DNA from 4 places in the Streptomyces sp. NPDC003247 genome. Region 2 is predicted to be linked to each of the others. Evidence: riboswitches for the same ligand, from Rfam matches in the RefSeq annotation. Region 2 holds a riboswitch; each other region holds the start of a gene.
The links. Region 2 has a riboswitch for S-adenosylmethionine ahead of ACFYWQ_RS36825 (putative leader peptide). Riboswitches for the same ligand answer to the same signal wherever they lie in the genome.

Region 1 (7,777 bases), on a different contig from region 2:
AGGCCGATGTGGTCCCTGCCCGCCACCTCGCGGGCGTGCTCCACGTGATCGGCGACCTGGGCCACCGTCACCTCGGGCCGGGGGTGCTTCTCGGTCCAGCGCCGCAGCCGGTCGTCGGCGGCCGCGGCGAAGGCCTCCGCGTGTTCCCCGGCGACGTCGGCCGGGTCCTCGCCGGGCCGGGGTGCGCGCGGCCAGGTCCAGGGCAGGAGCCCGAGACGGTCGCGCTCGGCCTGCAACTCCTTCGACCACTCGGCGACGTCGGCGGAGATGAAGTACGGGACGAACGTGAGCTGGAGGACACCGCCGTTGTCCCGCAGCAGTTCCAGGACCGGATCGGCGACGTTGCGCGGGTGGTCGTTGAGGGCGCGTACGGAGGAGTGGCTGAACAGCACCGGAGAGGTGGAGGCGGCGAGGGCCGCCCGCTGGGTGGACTCGGCGACGTGGGAGAGGTCCACGAGCAGACCGGTGCGGTTGAGTTCGGCGACGATCGCCCGGCCCGTGTCGTTCAGGCCGCCGACACCGGGCTCGTCGGTGGCCGAGTCCGCCCAGGAGGTGTTGTCGTTGTGGGTGAGGGTCACGTAGCGGACGCCGAGCCGGGCGTACGACCGCAGGACGCCCGGGGACTCGGCGAGGCTGTGGCCGCCCTCGATGCCCAGCAGGGAGGCGATCCGTCCGTCGGCGACGGAGCGCTCGACATCGGCCGCGGTGTAGGCGATCGCCAAGGTGTCCGGGTAGCGGGCGACGAGCCGGTACACGGCGTCGATCTGTTCCAGCGTGGCCACCACGGCTTCGGGCTCGGGCAGTTTCGAGGAGACGTACACCGACCAGAACTGCGCGCCGACCCCTCCGGCGCGCAGCCGGGGCAGGTCGGTGTGGAGGTCCGGGCGGCCGTCGGCGAGCCCTTCGACGCTGTAGCCGGAGCGGGCGCGCAGCGCCAGCGGCAGGTCGTTGTGGCCGTCGAAGACCGGGGTGCTGCTCAGCACCTGTTCGACCACGTCCCACGCGGTGTCGGTCATGCGCTTGCCACTCCTTCGTCGAGGGCGTCGGGGGTCAGGTGCCGGCGGCGGGCCTGCCGGACCGGGTCGGGGACGGGCAGCGCGGCGACCAGCCGCCGGGTGTAGTCGTCCTGTGGACTGCCCAGTACCCGGGCCGTGGAACCGGACGCGGCGATCCGGCCGCGGTGCAGGACGACGACGCGGTCGGTGACCTGTTCCACCACCGCGAGGTCATGGCTGATGAACAGTGCCGCGAAACGCAGTTCCCGCTGGAGTGCGACGAACAGGTCGAGCACTGCCGCCTGTACGGACACGTCGAGGGCCGAGGTGGGTTCGTCCGCGACGATCAGCGGGGGCCGCAGGGCGAGCGCGCGGGCCAGGGCGACGCGCTGTCGCTGGCCGCCGCTGAGCTCGTGGGGGTAGCGGTCGGCGTAGGCGCGGGGCAGGTGCACGGACTCCAGCAGCGCCTCGGCTTCGGCGCGGATCGCTGCCGCCCCCAGCTCGCGCCGGTGGACGGTCAGGGGTTCCGCGACGCTGTCGCCGACGGTCAGCAGCGGGTTGAAGCCGGCCGCGGGGTCCTGGAAGACGTAGCCGATGTGGCCGGCGCGGCCGCGCGTGCGTCGCCGGGTCGTCACCGGCCGGCCGAACACGTCGAGTTCTCCGCCGGTCACGTCCGTCAGACCGGCGACGGCCCGGCCGATGGTGGTCTTGCCGCTGCCGCTCTCCCCCACCAGCCCGAGCACCTCCCCCGGCCGGATCTCGAAGCTCACGCCGTCGACCGCCCGGAAGCCCTTCCTGCCCAGCCTTCCCGGGTAGTCCACGACCAGCCCGGCAGCCCGTACGACCGGCGGCCCGTCACCCACCGGCGGCCCGTCACCCACCGGCGGCCCGTCGTCCGCGGGGGACGCCGGTGTGCGGCTTCCCTCGCCGAAGACCGGTACGGCGGCCAGCAGGTCCCGGGTGTACGGATGGCCGGGTGCCGCGAACAGTTCGCGGACCGGGGCCTGTTCCACCACCTCGCCCTCGTTCATCACCGCCACCCGGTCCGCCAGGTCGGCCACCACGCCCATGTTGTGGGTGATGAGGAGCACGGCGGTGCCGAAGTCGGTGCGGCAGCGGTGCAGGAGTTCCAGGATCTCCGCCTGGACGGTGACGTCCAGCGCCGTGGTGGGCTCGTCGGCCACGATGAGCCGGGTGCCCAGGGCGAGGGCCATGGCGATGACGGCCCGCTGTTTCTGACCGCCCGACAGCTGGTGGGGGTAGTGGTCCACGCGGGTGGCCGGGTCCGGGATGCCGACCTTGTCGAGCCATTCGACGGCCAGGGCGCGGCGTTCGGCCTTGCCGGCACCGTGTCCGTGGGCGCGCAGGCCCTCGGTGAGCTGCCAGCCGATGGTGAAGACCGGGTTCAGTGCGGTGGAGGGCTCCTGGAACACCATCGCCGCGTGCGTGCCGCGCAGGGCGCGCAGCCGGGCGGCGGACGCGGTGAGCACGTCCTCGGCCGGGTCGGCGGTGCCGTCGCCGAGCAGCACGCGGCCGCGGGCGGTCGCGGTGGCGGGCAGCAGTCCCAGGACCGACCGGGCGGTCACGGTCTTGCCGCTGCCGCTCTCGCCGACCAGGGCCAGCACCTCCCCCGGAGCGACGGACAGGTTCACCCCTTTCACCGCGGGGGCCGCGCCGGTGTCCGTGGCGAAGGTGACGTGCAGGTCCTCGATGCGCAGCAGGTCAGTCATCGTCCGCGCCTCCGTCCGCTCGGGTGACGGTCGGTGTGGGGCCGACGCGCCGCCGGAGGCGCGGGTCGGCCAGGTCGGTGAGGCTCTCGCCGAGCAGGGTGGTGCCGAGCACGGTGAGCACGATGGCCAGGCCCGGCGGTATCGCGGTCCACCACAGTCCCGATGTGACGTCGGCGACGGAGCGGTTGAGGTCGTAGCCCCACTCGGCGGCCGAGTTGGGTTCGATGCCGAAGCCGAGGAAGCCGAGTCCGGCGAGGGTGAGGATGGCCTCGGAGGCGTTGATGGTGAAGATCAGCGGGAGCGTGCGGACCGAGTTGCGCAGCACGTGCCGGAACATGATCCGCCAGGTTCCGGTGCCGATCACCCGGGCGGCGTCCACGAAGGGCTCCGCCTTGACCCGGATCACCTCGGCCCGTACGACACGGAAGTACTGCGGTACGAAGGCCACGGCGACCGAGCAGGCCGCCGCGCCGAGGCCGCCGACCAGGCTCGACTGTCCGCCGCTGATCACGATCGACATGACGATGGCGAGCAGCAGCGGCGGGAAGGCGTAGAGCGCGTCGGCGAGCCCGACCAGCAGCCGGTCGAGGCGGCCGCCGAGATAGCCGGAGGCCAGGCCCAGCACGGTGCCGGGGACCACCGAGAGCAGCAGCGCCGCGAGGATGATCTCCAGTGCGGTCCTGGCGCCCCACACCGTGCGGGACAGCACGTCGTACCCCGCGATGGTGGTGCCCAGCGGATGTGCGCCGCCGGGCGGCTGCTGCGAGCCGAACAGTCCAACAGCGTCCTGGAGTTGGGCATACCCGTACGGCGCGACCAGCGGGCCGAGGAGCGCCGTGAGGACGAACAGCGCCGTGAGGGCCGCGCCGGTGAGCAGCATGGCGCGCTGTACGGCACCGCCCGTGCGCAGTCGTGCCCGCAGACGGTCCGGCAGCGACGTCTGCCGTCGCTGGAGGAGTTGTGCCACGGCTCAGTACCTCACTCGGGGGTCGATCAGGGCGGCGACGACGTCGACGAGGAAGTTCGTCACCGCCACCACGACGGCGAACAGGGCCACGATTCCCTGCACCGCCGGGAAGTCGCGCACGGTCAGGTAGTGGGCGAGTTCGTAGCCGAGGCCCTTCCACTCGAAGGTGATCTCCGTCAGTACGGCTCCGCCGAGCAGTCCGGCGACCTGGAGCCCCAGGACGGTGACGACCGGGATCAGGGCGGGCCGGGTGGCATGCCGGGTGACCAGCCGGAAGGGCGCCACGCCACGGGAGCGGGCGGCTTCGACGTAGCCGGCGGAGAGGGTGCCGATGAGGTTCGTGCGGACCAGGCGCAGCAGGATGCCCGCGACGAGCAGACCCAGTGCCAGGCCGGGCAGTACGGCGTGTTCCAGGACGTCGGCGAGGGCCGCGGGGTCACCGCTGCGCAGGGCGTCGACGAGGTAGAGGCCGGTCGTGCTGGTCTGGTTCTGGAGGAAGAGCTGGACGTCGGTGCTCGCCCGGCCGGACGCGGGCAGCCAGCCGAGCTGGATCGCGAAGACGAGTTTCAGCAGCAGTCCCACGAAGAACACGGGGGTGGCGTAGGTGAGGACGGCGAACAGCCGCAGCACGGCGTCGGGCGCGCGGTCCCGGCAGGAGGCCGCCACCATGCCCAGGGGGACGCCCACGACGAGGGCGACGGCGAGGGCGTAGAAGGAGAGTTCGACGGTGGCGGCGCCGTAGGTGCCCAGTACGTGGGTCACCGGTTCGTTGTCGGTGACGGTGCGGCCGAAGTCGCCGCTCGCCAGGGACGTCAGGTAGTCCAGGTACTGGGTGAGCAGCGGCCGGTCGTAGCCCGCCTGGTGCAGTTTCGCCTGGAGCTGGTCGGGGGTGAGCCGGTCGCCCAGCGCGGCGCTGATCGGGTCGCCGGTGGCGCGCATCAGGAAGAAGACCAGGCTGACCAGGATGAACACGGTGGGGATGATGAGGAGGAAGCGGACCACCAGGTAGCGGGCGAGTCCGTACCCGGCGGCGCCGTCGGCGGGAGGGGCGACGGCGCCGGGGGTGTCCTGCGTCAGGGCGCTCACTTCTTCGCGAGTCCTGCCCAGCGGAACGTGTAGGCGCTGTTCAGCTCGTCGGGCACACCGCTGATGTCGGTGCGGGTGACGATCGCGGTGGACCCCTGGAGCAGCGGGAGCAGCGGTACCGACGCCGCGGCCTTGTCCTGGGCCTGCTGGAGCAGGTCGGTGCGCTTCGCCGGGTCCGTCTCGGTCTCCTCCTTCTGGATCAGCTCGCGTACGGCCGGGTCGGAGTAGCCGTTGGCGACCCAGGTGTTGGCCGAGTAGAAGGGCGAGAGGTAGTTGTCCGCGTCCAGGTAGTCGGCGTACCAGCCGAGCTGGTAGAGCGGGTAGAGGTGCTTGATGCGGTCCTCGCCGTACTGGGTCCACTCGGTGGACTGGAGGTTCACCTTGAACAGTCCGGTGGCTTCGAGCTGGGACTTGACCAGCGCGTACTCGTCCGCCGAGGACGAGCCGTAGTGGTCGCTGTTGTACTGGAGGTTGAGGGTGACGGGGGTGGTCACCTTCGCCGCCTTCAGCCGTGCGGCGGCCGCGGCCTTGTCGGGGCCGCCCTTCTTGTCGCCGTAGAGCGACTTGAAGGAGTCGGTGGCACCGGTGAGTCCGTCCGGCACCGAGCTGTACAGCGGCTGGTAGCTGTTCTTGTAGACCTGCTGCGCGAGCTGGGCCCGGTCGACGGAGTCGGCGACGGCCTGCCGGACGGCCAGGGCCTTGGCCGCGTCGGCGTTCTCGGTCTTGGTGCCGTACGGCTGCGTCTGGAAGTCGAAGACGATGAAACGGATGCCGTTGCCGGAGCCGGTGTGGACCTTGATGTTCTTCTTCTCGGACAGGTCGTCGAGGTCGGCGGTGGTGAGGGTGCGGTAGACGGCGTCGACGGTGCCCTGCTGGACGTCGAGCTTCAGGTTGCTCGCGTCCGTGTAGTACTTGAGCTGGACGTTCTTCGTCTTCGGGGTGCCCAGCCGGCCGCCGTAGGCGCTGTTGGCGGTGAAGGAGACCAGCGAGTTCTTGTCGTAGCTCGTGATGCCGTACGGCCCGTTCCAGGGCTTCCCGGCGACGATGGCCTTGTCGTCGAGGATCTTGTCGGCGGGGAAGACCTCCTCGTCGACGATGTAGCCGGCCGCGGTGGACAGCACCTGCGGGAACAGGGTGTCGTTGGCGGACTTGAGGGTGAAGACGACGGTCGTGGGTGTCGGCGCGGCGACGGAGGCGAGGTTGTAGAGGAGCGACGACGGGCCGTTCTCGTCGGCTATCTTCACGATGCGGTCGAGGCTGAACTTGACGTCGGAGGACGTCAGTTGGTGCCCGTTGGCGAACTTCAGCCCTTCCCCGAGGGTCACCGTGTACTCCTTGGGCGCCGTCAGCTCGATCCCGGTGGCCAGATCCGGGGAGACCTCCGTGGCGCCGTTCTTCACGCTGAGCAGCGTGGCGTAGACCTCGCTCTCGATGGTGCCGGAGCCCGCGTCCCAGGCGCCCGCCGGGTCGAGGCTGGTGACCTGGTCCGTCGTACCGACGGTGATCGTCGCGCCGTCGGAGCCGGCGGAGCTCTTGGTGCTCGTGCAGCCGGTCAGGGCCACCAGGACGGCCGTGCCGAGGGTGAGGGCGCCCAGGGGCCGGAACGTTCTGACAGTGCTGTGCTGTGCCATGGCTGGTCTCTGCTTCCGCATGAAGGAGACACGAACGGGGCGCGGCGGACAGGGTGTGCCGCGCGCACGCTCGTGTGAAAGGTGAGGGTGAGGAGCGAAAACGGGTCAGGTCAGCTGTGACAGAGGCAGCTGCAGACCAGCAGCAGATCGACATGGCGTCGGGAGCACAGCACGAGGCCGGTTGCCACGCCGTCCTCCCAGGGATGTCGTCGGCCCTCGGGCCGGGGGAACGCACTTGCAGAACAGGAACATCCGCCGAGCCGTCACCTGGGGGCACCCCACTGCGTCGAGGGTTGCCGTCCGGCCAGCCAGGGCTTGATCACCGGAACTCGTGGCTCGCGCTCACCGTAGATCGACGCTTCTCCCGGCGTCAAGCAGTGGCTTTGCCGGGACGGTGTGCGCGGGCAGGGCGGCCGTTCTCCGCGCCGGACGGCGGGGGCAGGCCCCTCCCATCGACGGCCGTGGCCCGCACGAGGTTGGTCACGGCCGCCTTCGCCGCGTGGTGGCCCCAGGTACCCGGGAGGCGGCGCCCGTGATCACCGCGACCGGTGCCGTCAGGCCGGCGGCCGCGCGGCGAGCGCCGTGGTGAACGGGGTGACGGGGCGCTCCAGCCGTTCGCCGTCCACGGTGATGTCGACGGCCTCGTTGTAGAACGCGAGGAGCCCGGTGACGGCGCCGACCGCGGGCAGTGGCTCGGGATAGCTCCAGACGACGTTCGGCGGGACGCCGGGGTCACCGGTCCCGCCCCGCCACGACCAGTACGTGGCGGTCCCCTTGTAGGGGCAGCCGGTGCTGTGGTCGGTCGGTTCGAACAGGTCCAGGCGGACGTCCTCGGGCGGGATGTAGTAGCGCGTCGGCAGGCCGGTCTCGAAGAGCAGCACGGGGCGGTGGGTGTCGGCGACGACCGTGCCGCCGATCTCGACCCGGACGTGGCGGCTGCTGGGGATGGCGTCCACCCGCTTGTGCGGGTCGCGGGGGTGGACGAAGATCTCTTCCTCCTCCTCGTACCAGTGGTCCAGGCCCCGGCCGACGCGCCGGAACCACTCGAAGGCGATGTGCCCGGCCAGGTCGGCGGCGGGGAACGTCCAGGCCGCGTTCTCCAGCAGCTCGCCGCCGGCTTCGAGGTCGTAGAAGATCTGCGATCCGGTGTGCGTGCCCGTCGGGGGGTTCTTCGCCGGGCGGAGCAGGTCCGTACGGACCTCCTCGCGCGGGAAGGCGTACAGCGGGACGGGCACTCCGGGTTCCCACACGAGGACGGGATGCCGGCTGTCGACGACGGTGAGGTCACCCTTGCGGCCGCGCACCCAGCGCTCGCCGGGCTCCCACAGGAGGCCTTCGGGGGTGGTCCGTACGGCGCGCGCGGTGGGG
Region 2 (7,777 bases):
TACTGCCGGGCGCGGACGGCCGCGTCGGGCAGCCCGGCCCGTTCCAGCACGGCGACCGCCTCGACGGCCGCCGTACGGCGGGTCGCCAGACCGTGGATGCGCAGCACCTCGGCGACCTGCTCGCCGATCCGCTTGACCGGGTTGAGCGAGACCGTCGGATCCTGCGGGACCAGCCCGATCCGCGCGCCCCGCACGGTGCGCAGCTCCGCCTCCGACAGGGTGGCGAGGTCGTGCCGGCCGAAGCGGACCGTGCCCGCGTCGATCCGGCCGTTCGCCGCCAGCAGCCGGGTGACGGCGTGTGCCGTGGTGCTCTTGCCGGAGCCGGACTCACCGACCACGGCGGTCACCTGCCCGGGCCACACGTCGAGGTCCACGCCCCGCACGGCCGGTACCGTGCCGCCCCGGGTGCGGTACGACACGGACAGTCCGCGGATCTCCAGCAGTGGTGTGGTCACGTCCTCACCGTTCTCGTGTTCGTCGCTCATCGCTGCCGGGACCATTCGCCGTCCAGCGCCCTGGCGATGCGGTTGGTGGCCAGCACGGTCGCGGCGATCGCCAGACCGGGCAGCGCGGTCAGCCACCAGGCGTTGGCCAGGTAGTTGCGGCCGTCGGAGATCAACGTCCCCCATTCCGGGGCCGGCGGCGGCGCGCCGTAGCCGAGGAAGCTCAGCGCCGACACGGCCAGGATCGAGGTGCCGAAGTCCAGCGTGGCCAGGACGATCACCGGGCCGGCGGCGTTGGGCAGGACGTGCCGGCCCAGCACCGAGTACCAGCGGGCCCCGCAGGAGCGGGACGCCTCGACGAACACCGCCTGCCGTATCCGCAGGACCTCGGCGCGCGCCACCCGGGCGAAGGAGGCGACGCTCGCGACCCCGACCGCGACCGCCACCTTCACCGTCCCGTACCCGAGCGCGGTGACGAGGGCCAGCGACAGGAACAGCGCGGGGATGGAGAGGAGGACGTCCACGAAGCGCATCAGCACGTCGTCCACCCAGCGGCCCACGAACCCGGCGACCACGCCGAGCAGCCCGCCGACCACGAACGCGACCAGGACCGCGATCAGCGTGGCCTTGAGGGACAGCTGGGCGCCGTGCACCACACGGGAGAACACGTCGCGTCCCAGTTCGTCGGTGCCGAACCAGTGACTGCCGCTCGGGCCGCGGAAGTTCTGCGACGGCACCCCCTTCAGCGGGTCCTGCGAGGTGAACAGGTCCGGCCGGAACGAGGCCAGCACCACCAGCACGAGGACGGCGGCCGACAGCAGCAGACCGGGGCGGCGCAGCAGGAACCGCAGCACCTGCCGTACATCGGCCCGACGGCCCGGTTCCGCGGGCGAACCGGCCTCGACCGGGCGGGCCGGGCCGAGGGCGGCCTCGGCTCGGTCGTCGACAAGGCTCTGACTCATGCGAAGCTCGCCCTCCTGTCCGAGGCCACCACGATCCGCGGGTCCAGCAGCGGATAGACGAGGTCGACGACCAGGTTCGTCGCCACGAAGATCAGCGACCCGAACACCACCACCCCCTGGACCAGCGGGATGTCCTGGGCGGTGACCGCCGCCGCGGTCACCCGCCCGAGGCCGTCGCGGGAGAAGACCGTCTCGACGACCACCGAGCCGGCGATCAGCTGCCCGACCAGCAGGCCGACGACCGTCAGCGCGGGAAGTGACGCGTTGCGCAGCGCGTGCCGCAGATGCACCCGCCACCGGCCGGCGCCCTTGGCGCGCGCGGTCTCCACATAGGCCTGGTCCAGGGCGGTGAGCAGGCTCTTGGCCAGCACCTGCGCGATCTGCGCACCGGTCGGGACCGCCAGCGTCAGGGCCGGCAGCACCAGGCCCCCCAGCCCGTCGTTGCCGAACGCCGGGAACCACTGGAGCCGGAAGGAGAACGCCTCGACGAGCAGCAGGCCCACCCAGAACGTCGGGACCGACACCCCGAGCGGGGGCAGCGACAGCAGCAGCTGCCGCAGCGACCGCTGCGAGGTGTACGTCGCCACCACCGCGAGACCGCCGCCGAGCACCACCGCGAGCAGCAGCGCGGCACCGGTCAGCTGGAGTGTCTGCGGCAGCGCGTCGGCCAGCGTGGAGGTCACCGGGCGGCCGGTGGAGACCGCGTCGCCGAAGTCCCCGCGCACCGCCCGTCCGAGATACTCGGCATACTGCACGAGCACCGGCTTGTCGAAGCCGTACTCGTGCCGCAGCGCGGCGAGTTGAGCCGGATCGACCTGTCCCGAGTCCAGCCCGGCACCGGCCATCGCGGTGACCGGGTCACCGGGCAGGTAGTCCAGCACCAGGAACGACACCGTGTAGGCCGCCCACAGCACCCCGACCGCCTGGGCCAGCCGTTTGATCACATAGCGGCGCATGCGCTAGCCGATCCAGGTGTCGTGCAGCTGGATCCGGCTGCCCGAGTCGAAGGCGAGGTCGTGCACCTTCTTCGACACGCCCAGCTGGGTCTGGAGCTCCACCACCGGCACGTTGTACGCGTTCTGCACGAGCAGCTTCTGCGCCTCGCCCACCAGCTGCCCGCGCCGGGCGGTGTCCGTGGTCGCGGCCTGCCCGGACAGCACCGTGTCCAGTGAACTGGCGGGCAACCGGTAGAAGTTGCCCAGCCGGGTGGAGAAGGAGCTGCGCAGGATGTCCGGGTCGGAGCGGGTCACGTTGCCCCACACCACGTCGAAGTCACCCGACTGGAGCGTGGTGGCGAACTGGCTGACCTGGAGCTGCTTGAGCACCACGTCGACGCCGACGGCCTTCAGCTGCTGCTGGACCAGCTCCAGTGCCGGCTGGTTGGTGGTCGCGTTGGGGAACCAGGTGATGGTCAGGCTCAGCTTCTTGCCGTCCTTGGTGCGGACACCGTCGCCGCCCGCCTTCCAACCGGCCGCGTCCAGCAGGGACTTCGCCTTGGCCGCGTCGAACGCGAGGTCCGAGGAGAGGTCGGTGTAGTCGGGTGTGGTGTGGGCCAGGACACTGGTCGCCGGCTCGGTGCCGGTCGGGAACACGGTGTCGGCGATCTGCTCGCGGTCGACGGCGGCCAGGATCGCCTGGCGCACCTTGGTGTCCTTCAGCACGGGCAGCGCGTTGTTGAGCCCCAGCCCGAACACCACACCGGGGTTGGCCCGGCGCTGGAGGGTGACCTGACCGCCCTTGAGCGCCGCCTCGTTGGCCTTGCCGACGCCGCTGATCGCGTCCACCTGCCCGGACTGGAGACTGCCGGCCCGGACACCCGCCTCGGGCACGACCTTGAACACCAGCTTGTCCAGGTAGGCCTCGCCCTTCTTGGACCACAGCGAGGAGCCCCAGTCGTACCCGGTGCGCTTGGCCAGGGTGATCGACTGGTTCTGCACGTACTGCTTCAGCACGAACGGTCCGGACCCGATCACGCCGTCGCTGCACTTCTGCTGCGGGCTCTTCTTCGCGCTCGCCGACGACTCGATGCCCAGCGAGTGGGTCGACGTCGCCTGGAGGAACTGCGCGTTGGGCTCCTTGAAGGTCACCCTGACGGTGAGCGGGTCCACCACGGTGGTGCTCTTGACGCCGCTCAGATAGCCCTGGGCGAGGGACCCCAGGGCGCCTAGCTTCGGCACCGCGTCGAAATTGTCCTTCACCACCTGCGCGGTCAGCTCGGACCCGTCGCTGAAGGTGACACCCGACCGCAGGTGGAAGGTGAACGTCGTCGCCTCGGAGTCGACGTCCCAGCTCTCGGCCAGCCACGGCACGATCTTGCCGGTCTCGGGGTCCTGGTCGGTCAGGGAGTCCACGGTCTGGCGCACCGAGTAGATGCTCTCGTTGCTGCCGACCTGCTGCGGATCCACGCAGCCGGAGTCGGAACCCACCGCGAAGGTCAAGGTGCCGCCGGACGTCGGCCGACCGCTTCCACTGCCGGAGCCGTCGCCGCCCGACCCGCAGGCGGTCAGCAGGACACTGGTGGTCAGCAGGGCGGCCAGGGGCGCCCATCGGGAGGTTCTGAAATCCGGGAGTGCTGTCACGGAGGGCTTCTCCTACTCGGGTCACCAGGCACGGGGTGCTGTCGGGGGCACGGCCGTGCATGGGCGTGCGGCCCCGGCCGGATCGACACCGGCGGCGGGGGAGCGCTGTACAGACAGGGGTCAGGGGCGACACCGGGAGCGGTGCCGGGAAAGCGCGAAGCAGGCGCGGGCCGGTGACGGACGTCAGCCGGCGGCGGACGAGCTCGTCAGGGCCGACAGAGGCAGCTGGTCGAGCGCTTCAGATCGATGTGGCGTCGGCGCGAGAGCCGGGAGAACGCCGTGGCGTCGGCGAAGGAGACAGCCAGGTCAACGCCGTGTCGCACGCCTGTCCTCCCCATCTCCGGCCCCCGTCCCGGGGCCACGCGCTTGCGGGGATCGTCGGTGATCCCGCCGGGCTTTCACCTGGAGCACCCCACCGCGTGGGAGGGTTGCCGGTCAGCGAGCCAGGGCTTGACGCTGACACTCAATGCCGGTCGCGATGGTACGGAGCGGTCTTGTCGTACGTCAATGCCGGAATCGGGCGCCCGGTTGGAGGAGGCGGGGCCGTCTCAAGTCCCGGGACGCGTGGTGGACGCCCCTCCCGCCATGTGCTTTGATCCGGCGATGGAGACCGCAGGTCAGGCACGCACCGTGCTGTTCGCCCCGTTCTGGGTGGGCCGCCGCGCCGATCAGTTCGACCAGACCTGTCGCTGACCACTCGCGCCCCTCAACTCCTCCAGCCCCTTCCCGGCCCGCGTACCGCCGCGCCCTCGCGCGGACGCGGACCGGCGTCGCAGGCCCCCGCGCGGCGAACAGGCCATGCACCTCCCGCCTTCCTCGGGGCGCTTCCGGTGTGACGCGTCCGTCGCGCGCACCACCATGGCCGACCCATCCGGAAAGAGACGTATGGACGTCAACAGCACCGCCCCGGCAGGGGTGTTCGCCGCGCTGCGGGTCCGTGACTACCGGATCTACTGGAGCACGGGTCTGGTGTCCAACGTCGGCAGCGCCATGCAGGGCGTCGCGCTGGACTGGTTCGTTCTCAGGCTCACGCACAGCGGGACCGCGCTCGGCTGGGTCATGGGCCTTCAGTTCGCCCCGGTCCTGCTGTTCGGCCTGTGGGGCGGGGTGACAGCCGACCGGTACGACCGGCGGACCCTGCTGCTGTGGACCCACACGCTGTACGCGGCGCAGGCCGTGCTGCTGGCGGTGACGGTGCTCTCCGGCCATGCCCCGCTGTGGCTGCTGTACGTCCTGTCCTTCGCCCTGGGCTGCGTGTTCACGGTGGAGAACCCCGCACGTCTGTCGTTCGTCACCGAACTGGTCGGACGGGCCCTGATCCCGAAGGCGGCGGGCCTGAACATCCTGTCCCTGAACGCCGCGCGTCTGATCGGCCCCGCGATCGCCGGTGTACTGATCGGGGCGATCGGTACCGGATGGGTGTTCGCCCTCAACGCCGTCTCCTTCACCGTCGTCCTCGTCGGGCTGCTGTCGATCCGTCCACGGTCGCGGCAGACACGCGCCGCCTCCCGGCCGCCCTGGACGGGAGCGGGGGTGGAGGGGCTGCGGTACGTGGCCGCGCGGCCCGAACTCGTCGGCGTCTTCACGATCTTCGGCCTGGTCGCCACCTTCGCGGTCAACTTCCCGACCACGCTGACCCTGTTCGCCGACCGGGTCTTCGACGTCGGCTCCCGGGGGCTCGGCATCATGAACACGGCCCTGGCCCTCGGCACCGTCGCAGGGACCATCGCCGCCACGCGCGGTGTCTCGCCGCGGGTCCGGACGGTCGTGGTCGGCGCGCTGCTGTTCGGCGGTTTCGAGGCGCTGGCGGCGGTCATGCCGACGTACCCGGCGTTCCTCGCCCTGTTGCTGCCCGCCGGTTTCACGTTGATGACGCTGAACACGGCCGTGAGCGCCTTCGTCCAGTCGGAGGTCAGCGATGCCATGCGGGGCCGGGTGATGGCGGTGTACACGGTGATCTCGATGGGCGGCAGCCCGGTCGGCGCCCCCGTCATCGGCTGGATCTCCCAGCACGCCGGGGTGCGCTGGGGGCTGGCCACGGGCGCCGCGACCGCCGTCCTGGTGGCGGCCGGGGTGGCGCTGTGGCCGGCGCGGACCTCCCCTTCGGCGCCCGCCCCGGCCGCGCCGCCGATCTCCCGGTCCGTGACGACCGCCCGCCCCCCTTCCCCCGACCGCACACCCGCATCCGAACCGTCCACCGGAGGAACTGTCCATGACTGACCGCCACACCCGCCTGCCCGGACTGCACCTCGTGCTCGAGGCCGACGGAGCCGGCGCCCACCCCGCCGCCCGGGCGACCCCGACCCCGCAGGCGGTGCGGGAGGCGGCCGTCTCCGCCGAGCACGCCGGCTTCGCCCTCGTCACCTTCGCCGACGCGCCGCTGCCGCCCGGCACGGGCGCCGAGCCCGTCGGCCGTATCGAGGCCAGCACCCGCGCGGCGTACGTCTCGGGCCTCACCGACCGCATCGGGCTCGCTCCCACGCTGCACGTCACGACCACCGAGCCCTTCCACCTCGCCACCCAGTTGGCCTCCCTGGACCACGCATCGCACGGCCGGGCCGCCTGGCTGGTGGGAGCGGCCGCCGGCGCGGACGAACTCGCCACGGTCGGACGGTCCCCGCTCCCGGCCGGCACGCTGCACCGGGAGATCACGGACGTCGTCGACACCGCCCGCGCCCTGTGGGACTCCTGGGAGGACGACGCGGTCGTCAAGGACGTCGCCACCGGCCGCTTCCTGGACCCGGACCGTGTCCACCACATCGACTTCGAGGGCGGTTCCTTCACCGTCAAGGGCCCCCTGATCACGCCCCGTCCCCCGCAGGGGCAGATCGTCGTCCTCGCCCCGGACACGCTGGAGATCGACGAGCGCGCCGACGTGGTCCTGGTGGCCCGCCCCACACCCGCCCAGATCGCCTCCCGTTCGGCCGCCGCCCGGGAGAGCGGCGCCCCCCTGGTCTTCGCCGAGGTGGAGGTGGTACTCGACACCGCCGTCCCGGCCGCCGACCGGCTGGCCGCGCTGAACGGCACAGCCGCGTGGCCGGAGACCGGACGGCTGCGCCACACCGGCTCCCCCGAAGCGCTGACCGAACTCCTCACCGAACTCGCCCGGTCCGTCGACGGCGTGCGGCTGCACCCCGCCGTCCTCGCCGACGACCTGCCCGTCCTGGCCGACCGGGTGCTGCCCGCCCTGGCCGCCGCCGGACTCCACCACCCGCCCCGCCCCGGCGACACGCTGCGCACCACGCTCGGCCTGCCCCGCCCCGCCAGCCGCTTCGCCACCGCGACCACGAACGCCTGAGGTGACCGCCATGACCGAACCGTCCTCCCGTCCCCGACTCCACCTCGGCCTGTTCTTCACGGGCGTGGGATCCCAGCTGATCTGGACCGACCCCGACGCCCCCTCGCACACGGCGATCGAGACCTTCACCGATGTCGTGCGGACGTTGGAGCGGGGCCTCTTCGACGCCTTCTTCCTCGGCGAGGGACTGCGGGTCCGGGAGAACCGGGGAAGGATCTTCGACCTCGACGTGGCCGGCCGCCCCGACGCCATCACCCAGCTGTCCGCGCTGGCCGCCGTCACCGACCGGATCGGCCTGGTGGCCACCCAGAACACCACCTACAACCACCCGGCCGATCTCGCGCGCCGCCTGGCCGGCCTCGACCTGCTGTCCTCGGGCCGCGCCGGATGGAACATCGTCACCACCGACAACGCCTGGACCGGAGCCAACTTCCGGCACGGAGGCTGGCTGGAGCACGAACGCCGTTACGACCGCGCGGAACAGTTCGTCGACGC
Region 3 (7,777 bases), on a different contig from region 2:
AGCCGTTCGGTCTCGGCGCGGGTCTGCGCGCGCGCCTGGGAGAGCTGGTCGCGCAGCCGCTCCAGCTCCGCGCGGCTCTCCTCGCCGGCGCGCTCGGCGTCCGCCCGCTGCGCCTCCTCGCCGGCCGCGGTCACCAGCTTCACCCAGTCGACGGGCCGCAGTACGTAGGCCGCGGCCGCCACGTCGAGCGGGTCCGCGGCCGGGGGCGGCGAGCCGGAGTCGAGGGCGCCGGCCAGTTCCGGCTGGGCCTCTCTGAACTTCTCGGCGATGCGCTGCCGGAACAGCGTGTCCGTCTCCAGCGCGGCCGCCATCGCGTTGCCCGCGAACTTCGCCCGCCGGTTGGGGGCGAACCGGGCGTACTGCCGCAACTGGGCGGGCAGTTCGGCGACGGTCAGCCCTCCGAAGCCGTCCGAGACGATCTGGACGACCCGGCGGCGCACACCGTCGGGCAGCGGACGGTCGAGCACCTCAGCGGCGCCGTCGCCCGGCCCCCCGCCTGCGCTCTCCACCATCCGTCACACCCCAATTTCTGAGCCGGGCCCTCCCCCGCTCTCGACTCCGGTCGAGCGGGAGGACCCCCGTCGTCAGGAGCCGGCGCCCGGCCTGTCCACGAGTTCCACCTGGTCCACGGCGTTGCACCAACGGCACCGCACCGACTCGATGGTCTCACTGACCACCTCGCGCTCCTCGACCGTGGGCTCGCCGGCGAGATCGAGGTGGACGTACTCCACGACCTTCGACGAGCGCGTCACGTCGAACCGGGTGAGGTTGCCGCAGAGCGTGCAGCGCCACCGCGTCGTGGCGGTCGGCAGGGGAACCGTCATCGTGACCGTCCGCTTCCTTCTAGTGTCGGGCTTCCGGCGCCGGGGCGCGCCCAAGGGCTCCCCGGTCCGTGTGGCTCGTAACCCTACGGCCTGGCGGGTACTCGCCGCCCATCCGTCCACGGCGGCGAGGCGGTCCATGGTCGTACGTCCCGTTACGTCATGCTCTGTACTCATGATCAGGGACTGGAGCGGTGCCGTCAGCCGGAGCGTGGGCAGAGCGGTCCGGCGGCCGGCGGCACCGGTGACGTACGGACTGATCGCCCTGTGCTGTGTGATCTTCCTGACCGGCCCCGCCTCGGGCCTCGACGCGGGGTACGGCACCGCGGAGGAGCTGCCGGCCGTCCGGCGGGCCTACTTCCGCCGGTGGGGGGTGATCCCGGCCGACCTGTTCGAGGGGTCCGCGCGCGCCGCCCTCACCCCCGCCACGGCCCTCTTCGTCCACGGCAGCTGGGTGCACCTGCTGGGCAACATGCTCTTCCTCTACGTCTTCGGGACGATGACCGAGCACCGGATGGGCCGCCTCCGCTTCGCCTTCTTCTACCTCGGCTGCGGCTACCTGGCCCTGCTCGGCTACGCCGCCGCCCACGCCGGCTCCGGGCAGTCCCTGGTCGGCGCCTCGGGGGCGATCTCCGCGGTGCTCGGCGCGTTCCTCCACCTCTTTCCCCGGGCGCGCGTCACCAGTCTCCTGCCGTTCCTGCTCTTCCTGCCGCTGCGCTTCCCGGCGTGGGTGGTGCTGCCCTTCTGGGCGGCCCTGCAATGGCTGGCGGCGGGGCGGGCGGGCCCGGGGCCGGGCGTGGCCTACCTGGCCCACCTGCTGGGCTTCGGCCTGGGCTTCGGCTGCGCGTGGGCCGGGCGCAACGGGACGACTAGAGTGAAAGCCGCCCGAGCCCCGGCCCCCGAGGGAGAGAACCAGCCGTGATCACCGCGATCGTCCTGATCAAGACCAGCGTGGACCGGATCCCCGAGATCGCCGAGTCGATCGCCTCGCTGGAGTCCGTGAGCGAGGTCTTCTCCGTCACCGGGACGTACGACCTGATCGCCATGGTGCGGGTGCGGCAGCACGAGGAGCTCGCCGAGGTGATCCCCGGGCGGATCAGCAAGATCCCCGGCGTCGAGGCGACGGACACGCATGTCGCCTTCCGTACGTACTCGCAGCATGATCTCGAGGCTGCGTTCGCCATCGGGCTGGACTCTTAGCGCGGGAGCGCCTGGGGCGCGGAGCGTGTGTGCGGCTGCCGGTCGGCTGTGGCTGGTCGCGCCCACGCGGCGGAGCCGCATGTCGACACGGCCCCGCGCCCCTCAGGGCGCTGCCCCTGACGTCGGCTGCATCACACCGCCGGGACGCAGCGGCCGTCCTCCGTGCGGTACTGCCACTTGGCGCCGCTCCCGACCAGTTCCTTCACCGCGGTCACGAAACGCTCCACGTGCTCGTCCGGCGTGCCCGCGCCGAAGCTCACCCGGATCGCGTTGAGGGACTTCTCGCCCGGCGCGGCCTCGGGGGCGCCGCACTCGCCCTGGCTGCGCGGGTCGCTGCCGAGGAGGGTGCGGACGAGGGGGTGGGCGCAGAAGAGGCCGTCGCGGACGCCGATGCCGTACTCGGCGGAGAGGGCGGCGGCGAAGTGGGAGCTGTTCCAGCCCTCGACGACGAAGGAGATCACGCCGACGCGGGGGGCGTCGTCGCCGAAGAGGGACAGCACGCGCACCTCGGGCACCTCGGCCAGCCCCGCCCGCACCTTCTCGATGAGGTACCGCTCCCGGGCGACCAGCGTGTCGAAGCCCGCCTCCGTCAGGGCCTTGCAGGCGGAGGCGATGGAGTAGGCGCCGATGACGTTCGGCGAGCCCGCCTCGTGCCGGGCGGCGCTGTCGTGCCACTCCACGTCCACTCCCCCGTCCTCGCGCCGGGTGACCTTGCGGCTGGCGCCGCCGCCGGCCAGGTACGGCTCGGCCGCGCGCAGCCAGTCGGCGCGGCCGGCCAGGACGCCGGAGCCGAACGGGGCGTACAGCTTGTGCCCGGAGAAGGCGATCCAGTCGACGTCGAGGTCGCGCACGGACACCGGGTGGTGGGGGGCGAGCTGGGCCGCGTCCAGGACGATCCGGGCGCCGTGGGCGTGGGCGGCGGCGGCCAGCTCGCGCACCGGCCACAGCTCGCCGGTGACGTTGGAGGCGCCGGTCACGCAGACCAGGGCCGGGCCGTAGGGGTCGCGGTCGGCGAGCGCGCGCTCCAGGGTCTCGACGGCCTGGCGCGGGGTGCGCGGGGCGTCGAGGTAGGTGACCCGGGCGTCCTTCCAGGGCAGCAGCGAGGCGTGGTGCTCGGTCTCGAAGACGAAGACCTGGCAGTCGGCGGGGAGGGCGGCGGCGAGGAGGTTCAGGGAGTCCGTGGTGGAGCGGGTGAAGACCAGCTGGTCGTCGGCGCGGCAGTCGAGGAACTCCGCGACCGTCCGGCGGGCGTTCTCGAAGAGGTCCGTGGACAGCTGGGAGAGGTAGCCGGCGCCGCGGTGGACGCTGCCGTAGTACGGGGCGTAGGCCGCCACGTCGTCCCAGACGCGCTGGAGGGCGGGGGCGCTGGCCGCGTAGTCGAGCGCGGCGTAGGTGACCTCCCCGCCGGTGACGAGCGGCACGGTGACATCCCGGCCCAGAACGGGCAGCGGGGCACAAACGGACTGGGCGGAGGCAGCGGTGGAGACAGACATGGCGGAACTCCCGTGAGGACGCGTGGAACCGCCGTGCCGGACAGCGCGTCGACGGCACGGAGGGAAGAGGAAAAAGGGGTGTGCGGAGGCGGGGCTCTGCGGCCCTATCGCATTCGCTTGCTCACGGAAGACTCCTCGACGACCAGGACCCCTGGTGACGCGAGGGGTCCGCGCTTGCCGTGGGCCTTGCTGCCCACGACCTGGTCTTCACCCGGGGCACCCCGCCACGGACGGAGGGTTGCCGGACAGTCGGCCGGGGCCTCATGACTGTCACTCATGACCTGAGGAGGAAAGTACGGTAAATGATCGCGGTCCCGCAACTCCTGTCCGGATCGCGGGACCGCTTCCTCGGCCGTCAGGCGTTGCTGGCCGCCACCCAGCGCTCCAGCACCCGCGCGGCCGCACCGGAGTCGACGGACCGCGCCGCCTTCTCCATGCCGGCGCGGATCTGCTCGGCCAGCGGTGCGTCCGTCGGCTCCAGCGCCATCAGCGCCGCCGCGGCGTTCAGCAGGACGGCGTCCCGCACCGGCCCCCGCTCGCCCTCCAGCAGCCGGCGCGCGACCTGCGCGTTGTACGAGGGGTCGGCGCCCCGCAGCGCCTCCACGGACACCAGCTCGATGCCGACGTGCCGCGGGTCGAAGGTCTCCTCGGTCACCTTGCCGTCGCGGACGATCCACACCCGGGAGGTGGACGTGGTGGTCAGCTCGTCGAAGCCGTCGTCGCCCCGGAACACCAGCGACGAGTGGCCGCGCTCGGCGAAGACGCCGGCGACGATCGGCGCCATGCGCGGGTCGGCGACCCCGACCGCCTGGGCACGCACCCGGGCGGGGTTGGTGAGCGGGCCGAGGGCGTTGAACACCGTACGGACGCCCAGCTGCTTGCGGGCGGCGCCCGCGTGGCGCAGCGCCGGGTGGAACTTGACCGCGAAGCAGAAGGTGATCCCGGCTTCCTCGGCCACCTCGGCCACCCGCTGCGGCGTCAGGTCCAGATTGACGCCCAGCTGCTCCAGGACGTCCGACGCCCCGGACGCGGAGGACGCGGCCCGGTTGCCGTGCTTGACGACCTTCGCGCCGGTGCCGGCGACGACGATCGACGCCATGGTGGAGATGTTCACCGTCTTCGCGCCGTCGCCGCCGGTGCCGACGATGTCGACGGTGGGGCCGGGCACCTCGATCAGGTTGGCGTGCTCGTACATCGTGCGTACGAGACCGTTGATCTCCGCCACCGTCTCGCCCTTGGCCCGCAGCGCCACCACGAAGGCGGCGATCTGGGCGTCGGTCGCCTCACCGCGCATGATCAGGTCCATGGCCCAGGCGGTCTCCTCCGAGGAGAGGTCCCGGCCGTCCAGCAGACCGTTCAGCAGGACGGGCCAGGAACGGCCCGCCGCGGTGTCGCCTCCAGCGGGGGTCACAGCGCTCATAAGCCGCTCCTGGGTGTCATGGTGGTCCCGCTCTCCGACGGGACACGCGTCTCAACGGGTCCACCCTATCCAGCCACGGGGAACGGCGAAGAGCCCCGTCCGAACACCGGACGGGGCCCTTCAGCGGTTGCGTGGCGACGCAGTGATCAGTGGTGGCCGTGGCCGCTCGTGATCTCCCTGTACTCCTCGACGGTCGGCTTGGCGATCTGGCTCTCCTCGCCGTAGTACGCCTCGCTCAGCTTGGCGCGGACCTTCTCGGTGCGCTTCACCTTGCGCTCGACGCCGTTCTCGTCGACCGTCGGGCCGATCTCGGCCGGCGCGTACTGCTCGTGCGCGGTGAGCGTGTAGAGCTGCTCCTGGCTGAGCGGCTCGTGCACCTCGATGAACTCACCGTGCGGCAGGCGCTTGATGGTGCCGGTCTCGCGACCGTGCAGCACCTTGTCCTTGTCGCGGCGCTGGAGGCCGAGGCAGATCCGCTTGGTGACGACGAAGGCGATGACCGGGCCGGCGAAGAAGCCGATCCGGACGAACCAGGTGACCGCGTTGATCGACAGGTGGAAGTGGGTGGCGACGATGTCGTTGCCACCGCCGATCAGCATGATCATGTAGCCGGTGACCCAGGCGACACCGAAGGCCGTACGGGTCGGGGCGTTGCGCGGGCGGTCCAGGATGTGGTGCTCGCGCTTGTCGCCGGTGACCCAGGACTCGATGAACGGGTAGAGGGCGATCACACCGAGGAACAGACCGAAGAGCACCAGCGGGATGAACACGCCGAGGACCAGCGTGTGACCCCAGAAGTTGATCTCCCAGCCCGGCATGGCGCGGACCAGACCCTCGGCGAAGCCCATGTACCAGTCGGGCTGGGCGCCGGTGGACACCTGGTCCGGACGGTACGGGCCCAGGGCCCAGATCGGGTTGACGGACGCGATGCCGGCGAGGGCCGCGATCAGACCGAAGACCAGGAAGAAGAAGCCTCCGGCCTTGGCCATGTAGACCGGCAGCAGCGGCATGCCGACGACGTTCTTGTTGGTCCGGCCGGGACCCGCGAACTGCGTGTGCTTGTGGTAGAAGACCAGGATCAGGTGGCCGACCACCAGACCGAGCATGATGCCCGGCAGCAGCAGGATGTGGATCGAGTAGAACCGCGCGACGAAGTCGCCGCCCGGGAACTCCCCGCCGAACAGGAACATCGAGATGTACGTGCCGACGATCGGCACGGACAGGATCGCGCCCTGGGTGAAGCGGACACCGGTGCCGGAGAGCAGGTCGTCCGGGAGCGAGTAGCCGGTGAAACCGGTGAACATGCCGAGGACGAACAGCAGGAAGCCGAACAGCCAGTTGATCTCACGCGGCTTGCGGAACGCGCCCGTGAAGAACACGCGCATCATGTGCACGAACATGCCGGCGAGGAAGATGATCGCCGCCCAGTGGTGGATCTGCCGGATCAGCAGACCGCCGCGGACGTCGAAGGAGATCTCCAGCGTCGAGCTGAACGCCTCCGACATCAGCTGGCCCTGGAGCGGGACGTAGCTGCCGTGGTACTCCACCTCGTTCATCGACGGGTGGAAGAACAGCGTCAGGTACACACCCGTGAGGATGATGATGATGAAGCTGTAGAGGCAGATCTCACCGAGCATGAAGGACCAGTGGTCCGGGAAGATCTTGCGCATGTTGGCCTTGGCCAGGGAGTAGATCCCCAGCCGGCCGTCCGCCCAGTCGGCGACCCGCTCGCCCGCGGGTGCCTTGCGGCGGTCGTCGTTGTTACTCATCCGCGCTCCCAGAAGGCAGGACCGACGGGCTCTTCGAAGTCGCTGAGCGCCTCGAGGTACCCCTCGTCGTTCACGCCGATGCGCAGCTGCGGCAGGGCGTGGCCGGCCGGGCCGAAGATCACTCGGGCACCGTCGGACAGGTCGAAGGTGGACTGGTGGCAGGGGCACAGCACGTGGTGCGTCTGCTGCTCGTAGAGCGAGATCGGGCAACCGACGTGGGTGCAGATCTTCGAGTACGCCACGATGCCCTCGTGCGACCACTCGAGTTCCTGCTTGTCCTTGATGTCGTCCGGCTCGATCCGGACGATCATCAGGGCGGCCTTGGCGATCTCGTTCTGGAAGTCGTGGTCGGTCTCCTCCAGGCCCTCCGGCTTGGCGAAGGTGAGGGAGCCGACCGCGACGTCCGAGGGACGCAGCGGCTCGTTGGTGTTCATGTTGACGAGCAGCTTGCCCTTGGACCACAGCGTGTGGCGCAGCTTGTCCTCGGGCAGCGGGCCGAGGTCGCGCAGCAGGACGACGCCGGAGAGCGGGAACAGGGCCAGCGCACCGAACATCGTGTTGCGGATCAGCTTGCGGCGGCCCAGCGCGGACTCCTGCGCACCGTCCCTGAAGTCGGCCATGACCTTGGCCTTGACCTCGGGCGACGCCTCGATGGCGTGCCGCTCGTCGGCGACCTCCACGTCGGACATCAGGGTGCGGGCCCAGTGGACGGCGCCGGCGCCGATGCAGAACAGGGCGGCACCCAGCGTCAGGCCGAGCGCGAAGTTCTGCGCGTTGATGTGCCCGAGCGGGAAGATGTAGACCGACTGGTCGTGCGGGATCGCCACGTACGAGGCGATGAAGCCGACGGTGGCCAGCATCGACAGCGTGAACAGGAAGGCGACCGTCCGCTCGGACCGCTTGGCGGCCCGCTCGTCGATGTCCTGGATCCGGTGCTCGTGGGGCGGCAGCCCCGGGTCGGCGAACGGGTGCTGCTCGTCCGCCACGTCCACCGCACCGTGCGCGCGGCCCTGCTCAGCGGGCAGGTTCTCTTCTGGAATGTCTTGGCTACTCATGACTTCTTGGCCTTTGCGG
Region 4 (7,777 bases), on a different contig from region 2:
CGGCATCACCACCGACGTCCCCGACACGATCGGGAAGGCGCTGGGGCAGGACTGACGGGGGATCACCCACCGCCCCCGGCGAGCAAGGTAGGCACGGCGGGCAAGGTAGGCACGGCGGGCCCGTCCCCCGCCCGGGAACGCCCGAGGGCGGCACCCCCTGTCGGAACAGGGGATGCCGCCCTCGGTACCGCGGACGGGTCCGATCCTCGGGAGGATCAGAAGTCCATGTCACCGCCCGGCATGCCGCCGCCGGCCGGGGCAGCGGCCTTCTCCGGCTTGTCGGCGATGACGGCCTCGGTGGTGAGGAACAGCGCGGCGATCGACGCGGCGTTCTGCAGCGCGGAGCGCGTCACCTTCGCCGGGTCGATGATGCCCTCGGCGACCAGGTCGACGTACTCGCCGGTCGCGGCGTTCAGGCCGTGGCCCGGGGTCAGGTTGCGCACCTTCTCCACCACGACGCCGCCCTCGAGGCCGGCGTTGACCGCGATCTGCTTCAGCGGGGCCTCGAGCGCCAGCTTGACGGCGGCGGCACCGGTGGCCTCGTCGCCCTCGAGCTCCAGCTTCTCGAAGACCTGGGAGGCCTGGAGCAGGGCCACGCCACCACCGGCGACGATGCCCTCCTCGACGGCCGCCTTCGCGTTGCGGACGGCGTCCTCGATGCGGTGCTTGCGCTCCTTGAGCTCGACCTCGGTGGCGGCACCGGCCTTGATGACGGCCACGCCGCCCGCGAGCTTGGCCAGGCGCTCCTGGAGCTTCTCGCGGTCGTAGTCGGAGTCGCTGTTCTCGATCTCGGCGCGGATCTGGTTCACGCGGCCCGCGACCTGCTCGGAGGAGCCGGCGCCGTCGACGATGGTGGTCTCGTCCTTGGTGATGACGACCTTGCGGGCCTTGCCCAGCAGGTCGACGGTCGTGTTCTCGAGCTTGAGACCGACCTCCTCGGAGATGACCTCGCCGCCGGTGAGGATGGCGATGTCGTTCAGCATCGCCTTGCGGCGGTCGCCGAAGCCCGGGGCCTTGACCGCGACGGACTTGAAGGTGCCGCGGATCTTGTTGACGACCAGGGTCGACAGGGCCTCGCCCTCGACGTCCTCGGCGATGATCAGCAGCGGCTTGCCCGACTGCATGACCTTCTCCAGGAGCGGGAGCAGGTCCTTGACGTTCGCGATCTTGGAGTTCGCGATCAGGATGTACGGGTCGTCGAGGACGGCCTCCATACGCTCCATGTCGGTGGCGAAGTACGCCGAGATGTAGCCCTTGTCGAAGCGCATACCCTCGGTGAGCTCCAGCTCCAGACCGAAGGTCTGGGACTCCTCGACGGTGATGACGCCTTCCTTGCCGACCTTGTCCATGGCCTCGGCGATGAGCTCGCCGATCTGGGTGTCGGCGGCGGAGATGGAGGCCGTGGAGGCGATCTGCTCCTTGGTCTCGACGTCCTTCGCCTGCTCCAGCAGGGCGGCGGAGACGGCCTCGACGGCCTTCTCGATACCGCGCTTCAGGGCCATCGGGTTGGCACCGGCGGCGACGTTGCGCAGACCCTCCTTGACCAGGGCCTGGGCGAGAACGGTCGCGGTGGTCGTACCGTCACCGGCGACGTCGTCCGTCTTCTTGGCGACTTCCTTGACCAGCTCGGCGCCGATCTTCTCGTACGGGTCCTCGAGCTCGATCTCCTTGGCGATGGAGACACCGTCGTTGGTGATCGTGGGCGCGCCCCACTTCTTCTCGAGGACGACGTTGCGGCCCTTGGGGCCGAGCGTCACCTTCACGGCGTCCGCGAGCTGGTTCATGCCGCGCTCGAGGCCGCGCCGCGCCTCCTCGTCGAACGCGATGATCTTGGCCATGTGAAGTGGTCCCTCCAGGACTGGGGGTGATTCCTTCGGACCGCGCCCGCGCCCGCGACGGACGGCTCGCCTGCCTCGTGGTTCCTTCCCCACCCGGCCTGCGGGCCTCACCGACCCGGTCCTTCGTTGTCACTCTCACCTTCAGAGTGCTAACGCCAATGATTAGCACTCGGGCATGCCGAGTGCAAGCGCCTCGGGGGGATCGGCCCCGGGGCGAACCGGACGAAGGCGCCTGCACCGCCCCGGCGGCGCGGGCTCCCGGGGGCCCGGAGCATCCCGCCGTCCCGGGCCACCAAAGGCCCCCGGGGTGCCCCGGCGCGGCGCGGGCGGCGCCGGGCAGCACGAAGGGCCCGCGCCCCCGTCGGGGTGCGGGCCCTTCGCTGGAAAACGTTGAAAATCGTTCAGGCGGTGACGCGAACCATGTCGGCCTGCGGGCCCTTCTGACCCTGCGAGATCTCGAACTCGACCCGCTGGCCCTCTTCCAGGGTGCGGTAGCCGTCCATCTGAATCGCGCTGTAGTGGACGAAGACGTCCGCACCACCGTCGACCGCGATGAAGCCGTACCCCTTCTCCGCGTTGAACCACTTGACGGTGCCCTGAGCCATGCCTAACTCCCCTATTACTGGCCCTTGCACAGATCCACACTTCGCGGATCCGGGTCAGACCTCACCCCCCAGTTGATTGGAGGCGTGCGCCGGAACGCGTCGACCGCGGCTGAATGTATCTGTCCCACTGCCGTCTGCAACAGGTCAATCGGACGAGAATTCTGGACGTCGACGGTCCGGAATATGGTGAGAATTCTCCCGAATTCAGGGCAATTCGGGCCACATAAAGGGAACAGAAGGCGCAAAAGACCTGCACACTTTGGCTACTTCTCACCGCATGTGAAGTCCGGGCTCATATGCGTTCGGCATGCGATGGGCAGCGCGTTCCCCAACTGTACCGTGCTCAACCACATTGAATTGCCTCCTCCGCTTCTCTTACGGAGGAGGCAATTCGATGAACTCTGGGTAATCGGTGTTACCGAGGGTTACTACCGGTGGGTACGGAGTGGGTGTCAGCCGCCGGCGACGGCCGGGATGATCGAGACGCCGGCGCCGTCCGGGGTCGCCGTCTCCAGCCCCTGCTCGAACCGCACGTCGTCGTCGTTGACGTACACGTTGACGAACCGGCGCAGCTTGCCCTGGTCGTCCAGGACGCGCGCGGCGATACCGGTGTGGTTCTTCTCCAGGTCGGCGATGACCTCGGCGAGGTTCGCGCCCTCGGCGGCGACCTCGGCCTGACCGCCCGTGTAGGTGCGCAGGATGGTGGGGATGCGGACGGTGACGCTCACGGTGTTTCCTCCGGACGGGTAGGCGCCCTGCGGGGCGCGGGGAACTGCGCGACCAGCCCCCGCGGCCCGCAGACGAACAACGGCCTCTCTCAGGCGAGACCGGCCTCGTGGAACGACTCGAGGTTCGGGCGGATGGTGGCCGTCAGCCCGGTCCCGGCGACCGCGTCCAGCGTCTTGAGGCCGTCTCCGGTGTTGAGCACGACGGTCGTCAGCGTCGGGTCCAGCAGACCGGCCTCGATCAGCTTCTTGGTGACGCCGACCGTCACACCGCCCGCCGTCTCGGCGAAGACGCCCTCGGTCCGCGCCAGCAGCTTGATCGCGTCGACCACCTGCTCGTCGTTCACGTCCTCCACCGCACCGCCCGTGCGGCGCGCGATGTCGAGGACGTAGGGGCCGTCGGCCGGGTTGCCGATGGCGAGTGACTTGGCGATGGTGTTCGGCTTCTGCGGGCGGACCACGTCGTGGCCGGCCTTGAAGGCCACGGACACCGGGGAGCAGCCCTCGGCCTGCGCACCGAAGATCTTGTACGGCCGGTCCTCGACCAGACCGAGCTTGATCAGCTCCTGGAGCCCCTTGTCGATCTTCGTGAGCTGCGAGCCGGAGGCGATCGGCACCACGATCTGGTCCGGGAGCCGCCAGCCGAGCTGCTCGCAGATCTCGTACGCGAGCGTCTTGGAGCCCTCGGCGTAGTAGGGCCGCAGGTTGACGTTGACGAAGCCCCAGCCCTCGCCCGCCGGGTCGCCGATGAGCTCGGAGCAGAAGCGGTTGACGTCGTCGTAGTTGCCCTCGATGCCGACGAGTTCGCCGCCGTAGACCGCGGCCATGACGACCTTGCCCTGCTCCAGGTCGTGCGGGATGAACACGCAGGAGCGGAAGCCGGCGCGGGCGGCCGCGGCGCCGACGGCGCCGGCCAGGTTGCCGGTGGAGGAGCAGGAGAGGGTGGTGAAGCCGAAGGCGCGGGCGGCCTCCAGGGCCTGGGCGACGACGCGGTCCTTGAAGGAGTGCGTCGGGTTGCCGGAGTCGTCCTTGACGAAGAGCTTCCCGGCCTCGACGCCCAGCTCACGCGCCAGGTTGTCGGCCTGGACGAGCTTGGTCCAGCCGGGGTTGATGTTCGGCTTGTCCGCCACGTCGGCCGGGACGGGCAGCAGCGGGGCGTAGCGCCAGATGTTCGCGGGGCCCGCCTCGATGCGCTTGCGGAGTTCCTCCGGGTCGTATCCGGAGAAGTCGTAGGCGATCTCGAGCGGGCCGAAACACTCCTCGCAGGCGAAGACCGGGCCGAGCGGCACGCGGTGACCGCACTCGCGACAGGAGAGCGCCGCGGCCGGACCGAGGTCGACGGAGGGGGTGGTGCCGGAGGGGGCGGTGACGGAGGGGGTGGTGCTTGCAACTGTCTGCGCAGCCATGTGAGGCGAGGCCCTTTCTCCTCATCTTCCCCACGACGCATCTCGCCGTGAGACGGAATTGGCACCTTCCCGAGCCGGGAGCCTCGCGGGGATCGTCGACTGCCTGTGGCAGCGATCCGTACGAGACCGGCTGGAGGGTTGCCGGGGCTTCATCGGGCCGTGTCCCTCTGCCCCTCTGGATGAGCGGTATGTGGTTGTGAGCGCGGGCGACCCCGGACATGCGATGGTCATCCGCGTTGTTCAAGACTGTAACCGAAGGCCAGGACAGTTGAGTGAGACCGTCCGAACCGCGAGATGGATCACACTGTCACCTCGCGTGTACCTGGTGTGATCACGACAGTGAGGAGCCGCAGACCGTGCTGGAAGAAGTCGAGCGCTGGCTGGCCGCCCGCTCCTGGTCCGTGACCGATCGCCCGCTGCACCGGATCCTGGCCGCCAAGCGCGCCTCGGGCCAGACGGTGTCCGTCGTGCTGCCCGCGCTGAACGAGGAGGAGACGGTCGGCGACATCGTCTCCGTCGTCCGCCACGACCTCATGCACCAGGTCCCGCTGGTCGACGAGATCGTCGTCGTCGACTCGGGATCGACCGACCGCACCTCCGAGGTGGCCGCGGCGGCCGGGGCCCGGGTCGTCCACCGGGACACGATCCTGCCCCGTCTCCCGGCCGTGCCCGGCAAGGGCGAGGTCCTGTGGCGCTCGCTGCTGGTCACCACCGGGGACATCGTCTGTTTCGTCGACGCCGACCTGAAGGAGTTCTCCTCCGACTTCGTCTCGGGCATCGTGGGCCCGCTGCTCACCGATCCGGGCGTCGACCTGGTCAAGGCCATGTACGACCGCCCGCTGGCCGGCGGCGCCGGCCAGGGCGGCCGGGTGACGGAGCTGATGGCCCGCCCGCTGCTCAACATGCACTGGCCGCAGCTCGCGGGGTTCGTGCAGCCGCTGGGCGGCGAGTACGCGGCCCGCCGCCGCCTGCTGGAGCAGCTGCCCTTCCCCGTCGGGTACGGCGTGGAGCTGGGCATGCTGGTCGACGCCCTGCACCTGGTGGGCCTGGACGCGCTGGCCCAGGTCGACGTCGGGGTGCGCAAGCACCGCCACCAGGACGGGCAGGCGCTCGGCCGGATGGCCGCGGCGATCTACCGCACGGCGCAGCTGCGGCTGGCCCGCGGGCATCTCGTCCGCCCGTCCCTGACCCAGTTCGAGCGGGGCGCGGACGGCTTCGAGCCGCGCACCTACTCGGTCGACACGGAGGAGCGGCCGCCGATGGCGGAGATCGCCGAGTACGCGACCCGCAAGGTCGCGTGACCCGGCGGCGACGCCCCGGCGGACGCGCCGTATACGGCCGGACACGGCCGGTTCACGCCCCGTGTCCGTACGTTTGAGCGGATCGGGTCCGGGCTAGGTTGAGGCGTATGGCTTCCACGCACGGTGCTGCTGCTCAGGGTGCTCAGGTGCTGGTCGCGTCCAACCGCGGCCCGGTCTCGTACACCGTCGGCGAGGACGGCTCGCTGCACGCCAGACGCGGCGGCGGCGGGCTGGTCTCCGGGCTGTCGGCGATCGGCCCGGACGCGGGCGCCCTGTGGGTGTGCTCGGCGCTGTCCGACGGCGACCGGGAGGCGGTCCGGCGCGGGGTCGGCGAGGACGGCGTGCGCATGCTGCCCGTCCCGGCCGACGTGCACGCCGACGCGTACAACGGCATCGCCAACTCGGTGCTGTGGTTCGTCCACCACCTGCTGTACCAGACCCCGCTGGAGCCGGTCTTCGACGCGGAGTTCCGGCGCCAGTGGGCCTCGTACGAGACGTACAACCGCGCCTTCGCCGAGGCGCTGGCGGAGGAGGCGGCGCAGGGGGCCGCGGTCCTCGTCCAGGACTACCACCTGTGCCTGGTGCCGGGGATGCTCCGCGAGCTCCGCCCCGACCTGCGCATCGGCCACTTCTCGCACACGCCGTGGGCGCCGGTGGACTACTTCGGGCTGCTCCCCGGCGACATCCGCGTCCAGTTGCTGCGGGGCATGCTCGGCGCGGACCGGCTCGGCTTCCTGACCCGCCGCTGGGCGGACGCGTTCGCCGCGTGCTGCGCGGAGTTCACCGGCGGCACGGGCGGCACGGAGATCGGCGTGCACGGCCTGGGCGCCGACGCCGACTTCCTGCGCGCCCGCTCCCGCGAGCGGGACGTCGAGGAGCGTCTGGCGGCCCTGCGCGAGGAGATCGGCACGGCTCCCGAAGGCGGCGCCCGCAAGGTGATCGTCCGGGTGGACCGGACCGAGCTGTCGAAGAACATCGTGCGTGGTCTCCTGGCCTACCGGCAGCTCCTCGACGACCACCCCGAGTGGCACGAGCGGGTCGCCCACGTGGCCTTCGCCTACCCCTCCCGCCAGGACCTCGCCGTCTACCGCGACTACACGGCCGAGGTGCAGCGGCTGGCCGGGGAGATCAACGAGCGGTACGGCTCCGCGGGCTGGACCCCGGTCGTGCTGCATGTGAAGGACGACTTCGCCCGCTCCCTGGCGGCGTACCGCCTCGCGGACGTGGCGCTGGTCAACCCCATCCGCGACGGTATGAACCTGGTCGCCAAGGAGGTTCCGGTCGTCTCCGACCGGGGCTGCGCGCTGGTGCTGTCCCGGGAGGCCGGCGCGTACGGCGAGCTGCGCGAGGACGCCCTCACCGTCAACCCGTACGACGTGCTGGAGACCGCCGGTGCCCTGCACGAGGCGCTGACCATGGCGCCGGAGGAGCGGGCGCAGCGCACCAAGCGGCTGGCGGCCGCCGCGACCGCGCTGCCTCCGGCCCGGTGGTTCCTGGATCAGCTGGAGGCGCTGCGGGGGACGCGGGCCAGCTGATCCGCCAGCGCCCGCAGCAGGTCCACCACGCCAGCCGGGCCGTCGACGACCAGGTCGGCGCGCTCGGCGAGTTCCGTGACCTCCGTGCTGCCGCTGGCGACGAGCAGTCCGGGGACGCCGTCGGAGCGGAGTTTCTCCACGGCGGCGAAGGCGGGCAGGTCGCCGAGGTCGTCACCGGCGTAGAGCACGGCCTCGGCGCCGGTCTCGCGGGCGTGCTCCAGCAGCGCCACGCCCTTGTCCACGCCCGGCGGCCGCAGCTCCAGGACCATCCGGCCCGGCTCGACGATCAGTCCGTGGCGGGCGGCGAGGTCGCCGAGGGGCTGCCGTACGGCCTCGAAGGCGGCCTGCGGGTCCTCGGCCCGGCGGG

Region 1: another riboswitch for S-adenosylmethionine. It lies ahead of ACFYWQ_RS35645 (ABC transporter substrate-binding protein); the one in region 2 lies ahead of ACFYWQ_RS36825 (putative leader peptide).
Region 3: another riboswitch for S-adenosylmethionine. It lies ahead of ACFYWQ_RS01005 (aminotransferase class V-fold PLP-dependent enzyme); the one in region 2 lies ahead of ACFYWQ_RS36825 (putative leader peptide).
Region 4: another riboswitch for S-adenosylmethionine. It lies ahead of thrC (threonine synthase); the one in region 2 lies ahead of ACFYWQ_RS36825 (putative leader peptide).

What each region holds. Positions count from the first base shown of each region.
Region 1 is NZ_JBIAPF010000014.1:29,116-36,892, forward strand. It holds gene ACFYWQ_RS35625 (dipeptidase) at 1-1,016, opposite strand, end outside; gene ACFYWQ_RS35630 (dipeptide ABC transporter ATP-binding protein) at 1,013-2,725, opposite strand; gene ACFYWQ_RS35635 (ABC transporter permease) at 2,718-3,692, opposite strand; gene ACFYWQ_RS35640 (ABC transporter permease) at 3,696-4,778, opposite strand; gene ACFYWQ_RS35645 (ABC transporter substrate-binding protein) at 4,775-6,409, opposite strand; SAM riboswitch class IV at 6,636-6,746, opposite strand; gene ACFYWQ_RS35650 (DUF427 domain-containing protein) at 6,964-7,777, opposite strand, start outside.
Region 2 is NZ_JBIAPF010000015.1:101,528-109,304, forward strand. It holds gene ACFYWQ_RS36805 (dipeptide ABC transporter ATP-binding protein) at 1-485, opposite strand, end outside; gene ACFYWQ_RS36810 (ABC transporter permease) at 482-1,405, opposite strand; gene ACFYWQ_RS36815 (ABC transporter permease) at 1,402-2,361, opposite strand; gene ACFYWQ_RS36820 (ABC transporter substrate-binding protein) at 2,365-3,984, opposite strand; gene ACFYWQ_RS36825 (putative leader peptide) at 4,191-4,322, opposite strand; SAM riboswitch class IV at 4,342-4,455, opposite strand; gene ACFYWQ_RS36830 (MFS transporter) at 4,870-6,204, shown strand; gene ACFYWQ_RS36835 (LLM class flavin-dependent oxidoreductase) at 6,197-7,282, shown strand; gene ACFYWQ_RS36840 (NtaA/DmoA family FMN-dependent monooxygenase) at 7,293-7,777, shown strand, end outside.
Region 3 is NZ_JBIAPF010000001.1:230,764-238,540, forward strand. It holds gene ACFYWQ_RS00985 (NYN domain-containing protein) at 1-512, opposite strand, end outside; gene ACFYWQ_RS00990 (hypothetical protein) at 585-824, opposite strand; gene ACFYWQ_RS00995 (rhomboid family intramembrane serine protease) at 997-1,743, shown strand; gene ACFYWQ_RS01000 (Lrp/AsnC family transcriptional regulator) at 1,740-2,021, shown strand; gene ACFYWQ_RS01005 (aminotransferase class V-fold PLP-dependent enzyme) at 2,153-3,514, opposite strand; SAM riboswitch class IV at 3,680-3,796, opposite strand; gene trpD (anthranilate phosphoribosyltransferase) at 3,870-4,934, opposite strand; gene ACFYWQ_RS01015 (cytochrome bc complex cytochrome b subunit) at 5,081-6,703, opposite strand; gene ACFYWQ_RS01020 (Rieske 2Fe-2S domain-containing protein) at 6,700-7,758, opposite strand; gene ACFYWQ_RS01025 (c-type cytochrome) at 7,755-7,777, opposite strand, start outside.
Region 4 is NZ_JBIAPF010000011.1:137,525-145,301, reverse strand. It holds gene ACFYWQ_RS32315 (glycerophosphodiester phosphodiesterase) at 1-55, shown strand, start outside; gene groL (chaperonin GroEL) at 216-1,838, opposite strand; gene ACFYWQ_RS32305 (cold-shock protein) at 2,240-2,443, opposite strand; gene ACFYWQ_RS32300 (MoaD/ThiS family protein) at 2,896-3,171, opposite strand; gene thrC (threonine synthase) at 3,261-4,574, opposite strand; SAM riboswitch class I at 4,593-4,760, opposite strand; gene ACFYWQ_RS32290 (glucosyl-3-phosphoglycerate synthase) at 4,931-5,875, shown strand; gene ACFYWQ_RS32285 (trehalose-6-phosphate synthase) at 5,983-7,410, shown strand; gene otsB (trehalose-phosphatase) at 7,374-7,777, opposite strand, start outside.